2 regions of the Laceyella tengchongensis genome follow, and region 1 is predicted to be linked to the other one. Evidence: a T-box and tRNA genes for the amino acid it is inferred to sense, from the RefSeq annotation. Region 1 holds a T-box; the other holds one or more tRNA genes.
What was found. The T-box of region 1 lies ahead of QQZ12_RS03590 (valine--tRNA ligase). A T-box ahead of a tRNA ligase gene usually reads a tRNA of that ligase, here a tRNA-Val.

Region 1 (6,102 bases):
GGTTTCCCACACCACAAACCAAGGAACGGCATCCTTAGCAAAGTATAAAATCGCCACAAGCGTCCAAAATTCAAACGGAGTGAGCGGGCCAGGCCCTTCCGTTCTAATCTCTTCCGCCAATGGACGCAACTGATTGGACCAATGCACGAACGCCTCATCGGAGATCGGGTTCCCATCCACTTGAATCCGTTCGCGCCATGAAAGGATATAGGGGGAAACAAACAAACCAGTCGAATATCCCGCTTCCTTAAGCACCGATGCAATCATCGCCGCAGTCGACCCTTTGCCATTCGTGCCAGCGATATGAATAAATTTGCATCTTCTCTCTGGATGGCCCAGCCGCTCAAGCACCCACTCCATCCGCTCTAAACCGGGCTGGATCGCTTGCGCACAAGTTTGTTCCATCCAGTCGAACACATCACTTGGTACAGCAAATGAAGTCATTCGATCCATGACCTTCTTCCCCTTCGTTAAACAATAAAAAAACTACCTCTGTACATTTTGCATTTAAAAGGACGCTCCGTCAACAATACGGGACGGGAGGAATCTTTGGTCGTTCCTCCCGTCAACCGCCTTTTATGAACCTTTGATCTCCTGAATCCGTGCCAACACTTTCTCGCGTTTTTCCTTGTACTCTTCCCCTTTTTGCCGTTCCGCTTCCACCACATGTTCAGGTGCTTTGGCGACAAATCCCGGATTGGACAATTTCTTTTCAACGCGTTCTACTTCGGCGTTTAACTTTTTCAACTCCGCCTCCAAGCGTTTCACCGTCTGTTCCACATCAACCAGCCCCGCGAGCGGCAAGAACAGCTCAGCACCGGTCACTACCGCAGCCATCGATTTGTCGGGTCGCGCCAATGCAGGATCGATGGTCAATTGGTTCACTCCGCACAAACGCTTGATAGCCGCTTCGTTCCGTTCAAACGCCTGCCGGGTTTCCCCATCAGGACGCACCATCAATGACACTTGATGCTTAGGAGGTACTTCCATTTCAGCACGGATGTTGCGCACCGCACGGATCGTTTCGATTAACACTTGCATTTCATGAACCGCTTCTGGCGCGTCAAACGCTTCATTTACCTGAGGCCAAGCGGAAACGGTGATGCTTTCCCCTTCCACCGGCAGATGCTGCCAAATCTCTTCCGTGATGAAAGGCATCATCGGATGCAACAACCGCAACGCTTGATCCAGCACATGGGTCAGCACCGAGCGGGTCACGCGTTTGGCTTCTTCATCTTCTCCATACAGCGGTAGCTTGGCAAATTCAATGTACCAGTCGCACAGTTCATCCCAAATGAAGTTGTAGATCACACGTCCCACTTCGCCAAATTCGTACCGTTCCAACAGGCGAGTGGCGTCTTTCACTGTCTCGTTGAGTCGGTGCAAAATCCATTTGTCGGCGATGGAGAACGGCCCTTTGAGTTCCAGTTCTTCAGCCGACACCCCTTCCAAGTGCATGAGCGCAAACCGGGACGCATTCCAGATCTTGTTGGCGAAGTTGCGCGCCGCCTCCACCCGTTCAAAACGGAAGCGGAGGTCATTCCCCGGAGTACAACCAGTTGACAGCATATAGCGCATCGCATCTGCGCCATACTGGTCGATCACTTCCATCGGGTCAACGCCGTTCCCCAGAGACTTGGACATCTTTCTGCCTTCCGCATCGCGAACCAAACCGTTCATCAGCACATCTTTAAATGGAATCTGATCAGTGAATTCCAACGCCGTAAAGATCATGCGCGCTACCCAGAAGTAGATGATGTCATAACCTGTCACCAAAACATCCGTGGGGAAATAACGCTTGAGGTCGTCCGTTTGCTCAGGCCAACCCAGCGTGGAGAAAGGCCACAATGCCGAGCTAAACCATGTGTCAAGCACATCCTCGTCTTGGCGCAATGCGTTGCTTTGGCAATGCGGACAAGTGGTCGGTTCCTCTCTAGCCACAGTCATTTCACCACACTCGTCGCAATACCACGCCGGGATGCGATGCCCCCACCACAATTGGCGCGAGATGCACCAATCGCGCACGTTTTCAATCCAATTCAAGTAGATTTTCTCAAAGCGGTCAGGCACAAACTTTACGCCTTTCCCCTGTGTTTGCGCGTTGATGGCCCGTTCGGCGAGAGGCTTCATGGAAACGAACCATTGCGTGGACAGATACGGTTCGACTACGACTCCCGTCCGTTCACTGTGACCCACCGAGTGGACATGCTCCTCGATTTCAATCAACAAACCCGCCGCTTCCAAGTCTTTGACGATCTGTTTGCGGCATTCAAAGCGATCCATGCCTTGGTATTTCCCAGCCAACTCATTCATCCGACCCTCTTCATTCATCACGAGGATTTGCGGCAATTGATGGCGTTGCCCCATCTCAAAGTCGTTCGGGTCATGAGCCGGCGTGATCTTCACTGCTCCGCTACCGAATTCCGGGTCAACATACGCATCGGCGATAATCGGAATCTCCCGCTCCACGAACGGCAAGATAACTGTTTTGCCGATAAGCCCTTGATACCGCTCATCATCGGGGTGAACGGCCACCGCCACGTCACCCAACATCGTTTCGGGACGCGTTGTCGCTACTCGGATGTAGCCTGAACCATCTTTGAGCGGATATTTTAAGTGATACAACGCGCCTTTAACTTCTTTATGGATTACTTCAATATCAGACAAAGCCGTGCGAGCTTTGGGGTCCCAGTTGATGATATATTTGCCGCGATAAATGAGCCCCTTCTCATACAAGCGCACAAACACTTCTCTCACGGCGGCGGATAACCCTTCGTCCAATGTGAACCGCTCACGGCTGTAATCCAAGCTCAACCCCAATTTGCGCCACTGGTCGGCGATGTTCTGGGCGTATTCATCTTTCCATTTCCACACTTCCGCCAAGAATTTTTCCCGACCCAAGTCGTGTCGGCTGATCCCTTGCTCCCGCAACTTCGCCTCGACCCGCGCCTGGGTGGCGATGCCAGCGTGGTCCATTCCTGGCAACCACAGGGCGTCATACCCGCTCATCCGTTTGAAACGAATTAAGATATCCTGTAGTGTTACGTTCAGCGCATGGCCAATGTGTAGCTTGCCGGTGACGTTTGGCGGGGGAATGACAATCGTAAACGGCTGTTTGCTTTGGTCTTTCCCCGCTTCGAAAAACTTCCCTTCAATCCAATAGTTGTACCATTTCGTTTCCGCCTGTTTCGGGTCGTAGGCGGATGGCAAATTGCTTTTCACTGGTTCACCCATCTTACATCCTCCTCACTGTTAGACAAAATAAAAAACCTTCCGTCCCATGCAAAGGACGAAAGGTTGTTTCGCGGTACCACCTTTGTTCACCGAACCCAACTAGTCAGTTCAGTGCACTCTAGGGCCAGGTATCGGTTGGCGCCGGAACATCTTACACAGCAACACCCTTCAGATGTTCAGCTCAAGGGCGACGTTCAACGGTGTAACCTGAAGAAGCCTTCCAGCCGTGGGCTCCTCTCTCTGACAGGCTCTCTATCCCGCCTACTCTTCCCTTTCATAGCTTAATTAATCATTTATTGATTGTTTTATTATATTACAACCTTTGAATGTGAGAGTCAAACAAACGCCCAAACAAAATAAAAACGGCGATGGAGATCGCCAATGAATCATATGAGTCCAGTCCTGCCATATATCAGCGAACACCAAACGTTTGTCTGATGTGATCATACATCGCCTGAGGATCGGCCAAGAAGGTCATCAACAATACTGTCACCAGCATCAGAATACTGAGAAACACCAAAAACAAAACACCGCGATATGCTTTTTTCACCATGGTTTTTACCATACTCAACTTGAAAATCCCCTTCCTGTCAGCATCCGCTTTTGGTCCCTATAACATATTCCTATTCTCCACGTTTCGTTCACTTCTGTCTAGTCTTTCTCCCAAATCTCCAAAAAAACAAGCAACCACGCAACCTGTGGCATATAATTTGGTCATAAGCAACTTTTTTTCATTGGGCAACAAAAGATGAGGGGACGCTTGTCCCTTACCCTTTCTATACCATCTTCTATGTAAGTGAGGAGATCCTTGATGTTGGAAGTGATCTTATGGGTGCTTGCCCTTAGTTTACCATTAAAAGCCCTGCACAAACTTTTACAAAAAATAAAAAACCGGGGATAACCCCGATTCAAACTAGCGATAATTTGCCCTTTTCCTTTTCTTCTTGCGTCCGGGTTGGTGAGAGGCGACCTGGACTTTTTCCCGCTCTTCTTTTTTCTTTTTGGACGGCCACAAACTTTTCACCAGCTCCTGCATTTGTTCATGCTGGCTGATCTCGCGCTCGAAACGCTTGGTGAATTGCGGCTCTACCATGGCGGTACGCGGTTTGTCGAAATACCGCCCTAGTGTTTTCAATATTCGCTCGGGGTATGACAAATACAAGGCCAACAACCGTTTCTCTTTGGGCTCTAACTTCCACACCCGTTCATAAGCCTCAAACAGCTTGAACGGATCTGCCTCATCATGGAGCGAAAAACGCTGGATGGCGAGGGCTACATCACGGGCTGGCGTATCTACTTGCGCGTGGTCAAAATCAATCAGATACACTTGCTCCTCGTCCTGTACCACATTGCTGGGATGAACCCTGCCATGGCAGAGAACGGCGCGCGGCAAGGAGGCGTTCTCACTTTCGCGGTAGCGTTCCAATCCCCGGATGGCAAATTGGAAGCTACGGTCCAGCTGTTCTTTGGCGCTTGCGAAGGCCTGTTCAAATGGGGAGATGAATTCGCGATCCTTCCCGTGTTTCGCATATTGTTCCAACATCTCCATCTTGCGCTTCCAAGACTCGATGTCTTCTTGCCGGATGGACGGCGCCAACTCATCCAATTTTTTGCAACCTGGTTCCGTCGCCTGATGCAAACGGGCTAAAGCCCCCATCGCTTCCTCAGATGACCAGCGCTTTCCATCTGGGACAGACCGCCGCTTCCAAGGAACCATATACCAACAGGTGCCTTCCACTTCGGCCACTGGCTCCCCTTGTTTGGTCTCCATCCAAGGCAACAGATGGTTACACCCCGATTGAATTGCCTCATTCAACAGTTGGTGCAAGAGGTACAATTTTTCACGTGGGGCTCTGGAACACTTCAGCGCATATTCCCCTTCAGGCAAAGCCAGGTAGATCACGCTACCCACTTTTTCCATATACGCATCTTCATAACCGTATTGCCGCAACACTTCCCACACTAAAGCTGATCGGTCCACTGCCACTCCCCCTTTCCGTGGGCATCAACGCTTTTTGCCGTGCCAACCAAACGCAGAAATCTCTGCATGCGGACTTGGGTGTTCAGGCTGCTTGGGCACATTCAAAATCTGCCCTTCAACCAGCACGTCTGTCTGCAATCGGTTTAGCCTGATCAACTCATTAGCCGATACGTTATATCTGTTCGCCACTGTGTCAATCGTGTCATCTTTCTGGACAATAACCATTTTCATCGGCACAAACGCTTCTTCTTTTTCCCGCAACAACCAGCCGATCCAGGAAGCGTTTTCCTGCTTCTCGTCGGGTTGTGCGCCATCCGCTTGTTCCGTATCGGCTTTTTCCGAGTCATCCGAATCCGACATTTCCACCGGCTCAGGCTGTTCCCCTTCCTTGATCGACTCCGCCGTCTGTGCCTGCTTGCTCGCCTGGCGTTCACGCCAGAAGTCTTGGGGATCGACTGTCAACGCCTTTTGCTCTTCGGAATTGGCTTGCATCGACTCGATCGACTCCACCGGTTGAATCAAATGCACATCTTGCTCTTCGTGCTCGGCGTCACCCACCTGCGGATCATCAGGTGTCTCCAATTCAATCTCCACTTTGGCGTCATCAAAATCATGCTGTTGCGCAAGCGAAGCCATCGGTTGGGCCGACTGTCCCGAAAAGACCGGCAGGGATTCTTCCTCTCCGGACCGTGCCACTTCGCTAGGCGTCTCCTCATTTCTTTCAGGCAACAACCCGTCGATCATCAGAATCGCATCGATCTTCAATTCGTAAGGGGACAACACTTGATAATCAAATGCCTCCACCTCCGCCGAGATCTGGTCTTCTTCCGCGCGGTCACGCGGGAGCGTGATCTCAACCGGAATGACATAAGCCAGTTCTTGCTGAT
Region 2 (6,102 bases), on a different contig from region 1:
GTGTTCATTTCCTATGATGATGCGGAATCCTTCGGCCACAAAACCGCTTACCTCAAATCCAAAGGCTTGGCTGGTGCCATGTTCTGGGAGTTGTCAAGTGACCGCAACCAAACATTGCTCAACAAATTGTACAACGACCTAAAATAAATAAATAACAACTAGGCGGCTGGACGTAGAACAGCCGCTTTTTTTGTCCCCTCCACCCTGATGTCGCTCCTCTAGGCCTCTAGCGCGCAAAAACGGGGACATAGAACGTCTGAAATTCCCTTTTTCTTTCCCCCTCCGCCAGTAAAATGGGAAGTGAAAACATTCATTCCACACCGCAATCATATTGCTCCATTTAATAGATTACCGCGAAATGGAGGGCTACCAAAGATGAAGCGACTATTCAAAAAAAAGCGATTCTGGGTGGTGCTGGGCTTGATCGTTTTCGTATATTTCAACAACAGCTCGCTCTTCACCAACCCACCCGCTCAAAAACCCATGTTGCTGGCGCACCGGGGACTTGGGCAAACATTCGACATGACGGGGCTGACCAATGACACTTGCACAGCGGAGCGAATTCATCCACCTGAACACCCCTACCTCGAAAATACGCTCCCATCCATGCGAGCGGCGTTTGCCGCCGGAGCCGATATGGTGGAATTGGATGTTCACCCCACCAAAGATGGCCAGTTTGCTGTTTTTCATGACTGGACACTCGATTGCCGGACAAATGCTACTGGTGTGACGCGTGAGTATACTCTGTCTGAACTGAAGAAGTTGGATATCGGTTACGGATACACCGCTGACGGCGGCAAAACGTTTCCATTCCGCGGCAAAGGAGTGGGGCTAATGCCTTCGCTTGACGAAGTGCTAGCTGCGTTTCCCAAGCAGGAGTTGCTGATACATGTGAAGAGCAACGACCCTGCGGAAGGAACTCAGCTAGCCCGTCGGCTCGCCGCCTTGCCCACTGACCGCTTGTCCCGGATCACCGTATATGGTGGGGATGAACCCATCGCCGCTCTGGAACGGCAACTTCCCCATCTGCGCACCATGTCCAAAGCCTCACTGAAAAAATGTCTGCTTCCTTACATGGCCATCGGTTGGACCGGTGTCGTACCAGACGCATGCAAACACACGCAACTCCATGTTCCCGATTACGCCGCGCCATGGTTGTGGGGTTGGCCCCACCGTTTCTTAGCCCGGATGAACGAGGCGGGCACACGAACCATTCTCGTCCGGGATGGTGGTGGTTTTTCCGCCGGTTTTGACACCGCCGAAGACCTCAACCATTTGCCAGAAAACTACGCAGGTGGCATCTGGACCAACCGCATCGACCGCATCGCCCCACTCATCCAGCGGCAGACGCAGTGATATTTCCACCATCACGTTGTCCAGGGGAGCTGGGTATCTAAAGGAAATTAGACACAAAAAGCCCGGCAGACCAGTGCCGGGCTTTCTCTTTTTTTATTTTCTATTATCGCCGTCACGACCATCCACAAACAGCCACCTTCCCGTATTCGTGGAAACCATCGCCGGCGCAATGCCCGATGGCCATGTTCGGTCCAGTCCTTCTACCTCCCTAACATGGATGCGTGGAAAGCTCAGCGCCGCTAACACTTCGCGATAACAACGCTCCCGCACCCGGGCGGGAATGCCTTCCCGTTTAAGCCAACGAATCGCTTCTTTAAATGCTCCCCGATGCAACAAAGCATCAATATGGGTGGTTAGCGCTTCTTCCAACGAACACCTGAACAGCAGTTTGGATCGGTGCCCACGACCGCCCCCCGGCTTCCAATAGATCAGCCCGTCTTCTTGCATATTGCTAAGGATGCGTTTTACATTCCGTGTAGAACAATAGAGAATGGACGCCAATTCATCCAAACTGACATAGATGGAGCAATGATTGGCCACATTCCGTAGCCGATACCTCAATTCCAAATAATGCTCCGCCGTTTTCACAAAATCACCCCGCAATCCCTACCATTCGACAGTGGATGATGCAACACTGATCGTTATGACCTACGCATAAAGACTCGGCACACCAAAGGATCTATTCAAAAAAAACGCCCCACTGTCGGAACCCGACAATAAGGCGTTGATGGGCATAAAAAAAGGCGTTCCCATTTTGAACCCCTGTCTGCATGCAGTTATGCCCAACTGCACAATGTGTTGTGGTGAGCCATGAAGGACTCGAACCTTCGACACCCTGATTAAAAGTCAGGTGCTCTACCAACTGAGCTAATGGCTCGCAAAAAAAATGGCTGGGGGAGTAGGGATCGAACCTACGCATGACGGAGTCAAAGTCCGTTGCCTTACCGCTTGGCTATCCCCCAAAGTGGGGCGACCGGAGGGAATCGAACCCTCGAATGCCGGAGCCACAATCCGGTGCGTTAACCACTTCGCCACGGCCGCCAAGAAAAATGGCGGAGCTGACGGGATTCGAACCCGCGATCTCCTGCGTGACAGGCAGGCATGTTAGGCCTCTACACCACAGCTCCACAAAATATGGTGGACGCTGACGGGATCGAACCGCCGACCCTCTGCTTGTAAGGCAGATGCTCTCCCAGCTGAGCTAAGCGTCCATATTGGTGACCCGTAGGGGATTCGAACCCCTGCATGCTAGCGTGAAAGGCTAGTGTGTTAAACCGCTTCACCAACGGGCCAAGGCATATAAATGGCGGAGAGAGAGGGATTCGAACCCTCGCGGGGCTTAGTAGCCCCCTAACGGTTTAGCAAACCGTCCTCTTCGGCCTCTTGAGTATCTCTCCGCGTTGGCTCCTCAGGTAGGACTCGAACCTACAACCTACCGGTTAACAGCCGGTTGCTCTGCCATTGAGCTACTGAGGAATATTTTAAAATTATCAGCGACGTGATTTATTATATCGCATTTGATTTCAATTTGCAAGAACTTTTTATGGTTCTTTGTTTTTCTCTGTTTCCACTGCATCAGGGAGCAGTGACAATTAATAATTTAACATGGAGAACAACCGGAGTCAAGAGCTTTTGCACCAAAGTTCTTTAAAAAATTTTATGCTTTAATTGGCATAGTGCCCCTACGAGTGGAATCCTTTTTGCCATACAAAAACTCCCCCTACAAGGGCTTGCAGGGGGCCGCATATTAATCATCGTTCAAAATGGTAAGCAAGTTTCTGAAGATCATGATGAAGTCGATGTACAACATCAACGCGCCATAGATCGCATACTTGTTTACGTTTTCTTCGTCCATGTCCATCTCGCTCATGTGCTTGATGGTCTGCATATCAAATGCAGTGACAATCGTGAACAAGATCACCATAGCATAAGAGATGATCAATTCGATCATGCTGCTCTTCAGGAAGAAGATGTTGACCAGCGATGCCAAAATCAGGCCCAACACCAACATTAGCGCCAAAAAGCCAATCTTGGATAGGTCCATCTTCGTGGTATAACCAACCAATGCGCTGATGCCAAACATGCCCGCGGCGATGAAAAACGCCCCAGCGATGCTATCCAAGCTGAAAAACACCATCAGTACCGAAAAGCTGACTCCAGTTACCGCTGCATACACGAAAAAGGCGATATTGGCCACAAAGGCTGGGATGCGGTGAATCAAGGCCGACAATCCGATCACCAATACCAATTGCACAACCCAGATCCCCCAGAAGATCCCCGAGTTTTGCAGGAGCGATTGAACCACATCTTGATTTGTTCCCAATACATACGCGATGATGGCGGTCATGGTCAAACCCATGAACATCAACAAAAACACGCGAGGTAGCATGGTGTTTGTCCGCGAGGCGACAGCGCTACCTGCACCGTTGTTAAACTGCGTTTGATTCATCGGTACGTTCCCTCCGAACATACTTTTTATTTTTTAGTGCCCAGCTCCCAAAACCAGAAGCATGCACAGCCTAAGTATATCAAAAAGCATGTTCGCTTGCGAAGGGGAACCCGCTTAGGCAAAGTGGTCGAAACCGCTTTCGATGCTAATTTTCGATCTTTTGCTTATAAGTAATTTCGAAAGTTGCTGATATACGCTTGCAACCGGCCACCTAGATGTCAACGCACTAACCCGGCGCTCCGCATCCGCTCTTTGGTTTCCGGCGTCCCCAATTCATAAATGGTGCGGTAGATCTTCTCAATTTGTTTGTCTTCGGTCACATTTTCTTTCCGTTCATTATCCAAAAAAGGGATATGCGCCAACACAAATGTAGAAAAATCGGTGTCTTCCACCTGGTTGAACATCTGCTCCAAACGATTAATCTCTTCCGGTGTCGCTTCAATTTCAAAATCGTAATTAGGGTCATTCACATCGAGAGTTTCCCGGATCTCGCCCGCTCGCGGCCCGATATCAACAGTCACGTAGTACGTCTTTTTTTCCATTTGCTCCCTACCTCCTCATCCTTTAACCCTTCCCCACAAGCCAGAAATTCATTCCACATCCGCCAGCTTTCAAAATCCGCTATAATTTGGGTTGAAGGAGGCGTACTCACTGATGAACATAGACATGAACCGTTATTCGCGCCAAATTTTGTTCGCCCCCATCGGCCCGAGCGGCCAGGAAAAGTTGGGACGGGCCCGGGTAGCGATTGTCGGCTTGGGGGCTCTGGGCACAGCCTTGGCCAACCATATGGCTCGCGCCGGAGTGGGCATGTTGCGCCTGATTGACCGCGACTTCGTTGAAGAGAGCAATCTGCAACGGCAAATGCTGTTTGACGAAGCAGATGCCCAAAACTTCATGCCCAAAGCCGTCGCCGCCGAACGCAAATTGCGGGCGATTAACTCCACGCTGACTCTGGAAGCCCACGTCACTGATCTGACATGGAAAAACGCAGAGTCATTGTTATCCGGAGTCGATCTGATCTTGGACGGCTCAGATAACTTCCAGGTACGCTATCTGGTGAACGATTTTAGTGTCAAGCATGGCGTCCCTTGGATTTATGGCGGTGCCGTGAGTGCGCGCGGCATGAGTTACACGATCCGTCCTGGGGTGACCCCCTGCTTGCGCTGTTTGTTTCCGGATGCCCCCGCGCCCGGTACCACAGAAACATGCGACACGGCCGGGGTGATCGGCCCAATCATCCATGTCATCGCCGCTTACCAAGCGACAGAAGCCCTAAAGCTACTATGTGGGGCAGAGGAAGCCTTGGAAACGCGGATGCGTCATATCGATTTGTGGCACAATCAGGCCCAGGCGCTTCAGGTGTCAGCGCAAAAAAACGACCAATGCCCCTGTTGTGCCAAGCGACAATGGGATTATCTCGATCCGGTGGAAAAAGAGGCGCAAGAAATCTCCATGTGCGGACGCCAATCCGTTCAAATCTCCTTGGGTCAAGTGAAGTTAGATTTGGACAGCTTGGCTGAACGCCTACGCCATGTCGGGGAAACGGAACGCAACCCCTTTATGCTAAGGGTGCAGATTGATGAACAACACCGCCTAGCCGTGTTCCCGGATGGACGCATCCTCGTACAAGGCACCACCGACACCGCTTTGGCTAAAAACTTGGTTGCCAAATATATCGGTTTTTAAATAACAACAAGGCTCCGGAATACCCGGAGCCTTGTTGTTCACCATCGGCTAAAAAGCGCACTATTGCTTTGGCGTGATCTCCACATTCCCCAATTGTTCCATCACCCGAACCAACGCTTGCGTGCCATCCTCGTTACCGCCGTGTGCTTGCACAGCACGCAACAATTGTTGCACGGTGGCCGTCCCTAACAACGGAAGTTCCATCCGCTCCGCTTCAGCGAGCACAATCCGCAAATCTTTTTGTTGGAAACGCACAGAAAAGCCTGGATCTAGATCTCCTTTGACTACACGCGGCCCATAGTTGGCGAGGGCCCATGAACCACCCGCCCCTTGCGAAGTGACTTGAATCATTTTCTCTAGGTCTACACCGCTTTTCTTGGCAAAGGCCAACGCCTCTACCATGCCCAGCAAGTTTAGTCCGCACAAAATCTGATTGCAGGCCTTCACTGTCTGACCAGCACCAATCGGACCGCAGTGAACAATCGTCTTGCCCATCGCTTCTAAGACCGGGCGCACCTTCTCCAGCACTTTTTCTTCTCCTCCGACCATGATCGAAAGCGTACCATTGCGCGCTCCTACATCCCCGCCACTGACAGGCGCATCTAGCA

Region 2: it encodes a tRNA-Val, which carries the amino acid that the T-box ahead of QQZ12_RS03590 (valine--tRNA ligase) is inferred to sense. The anticodon was not compared.

What each region holds. Positions count from the first base shown of each region.
Region 1 covers NZ_FXTU01000001.1:736,913-743,014, reverse strand. Annotated here, with positions in the region: gene QQZ12_RS03595 (bifunctional folylpolyglutamate synthase/dihydrofolate synthase) at 1-453, opposite strand, end outside; gene QQZ12_RS03590 (valine--tRNA ligase) at 577-3,234, opposite strand; T-box leader at 3,283-3,521, opposite strand; gene QQZ12_RS03585 (hypothetical protein) at 3,647-3,805, opposite strand; gene QQZ12_RS03580 (phosphotransferase) at 4,148-5,215, opposite strand; gene QQZ12_RS03575 (LysM peptidoglycan-binding domain-containing protein) at 5,240-6,102, opposite strand, start outside.
Region 2 covers NZ_FXTU01000012.1:27,446-33,547, forward strand. Annotated here, with positions in the region: gene QQZ12_RS15910 (glycosyl hydrolase family 18 protein) at 1-147, shown strand, start outside; gene QQZ12_RS15915 (glycerophosphodiester phosphodiesterase family protein) at 376-1,356, shown strand; gene QQZ12_RS15920 (SgrR family transcriptional regulator) at 1,450-1,944, opposite strand; tRNA gene QQZ12_RS15925 (tRNA-Lys) at 2,158-2,233, opposite strand; tRNA gene QQZ12_RS15930 (tRNA-Gln) at 2,244-2,318, opposite strand; tRNA gene QQZ12_RS15935 (tRNA-His) at 2,322-2,397, opposite strand; tRNA gene QQZ12_RS15940 (tRNA-Asp) at 2,407-2,483, opposite strand; tRNA gene QQZ12_RS15945 (tRNA-Val) at 2,492-2,567, opposite strand; tRNA gene QQZ12_RS15950 (tRNA-Glu) at 2,572-2,648, opposite strand; tRNA gene QQZ12_RS15955 (tRNA-Ser) at 2,661-2,753, opposite strand; tRNA gene QQZ12_RS15960 (tRNA-Asn) at 2,758-2,832, opposite strand; gene QQZ12_RS15965 (Bax inhibitor-1/YccA family protein) at 3,104-3,805, opposite strand; gene QQZ12_RS15970 (hypothetical protein) at 4,024-4,347, opposite strand; gene QQZ12_RS15975 (ThiF family adenylyltransferase) at 4,460-5,494, shown strand; gene QQZ12_RS15980 (NAD(P)-dependent oxidoreductase) at 5,555-6,102, opposite strand, start outside.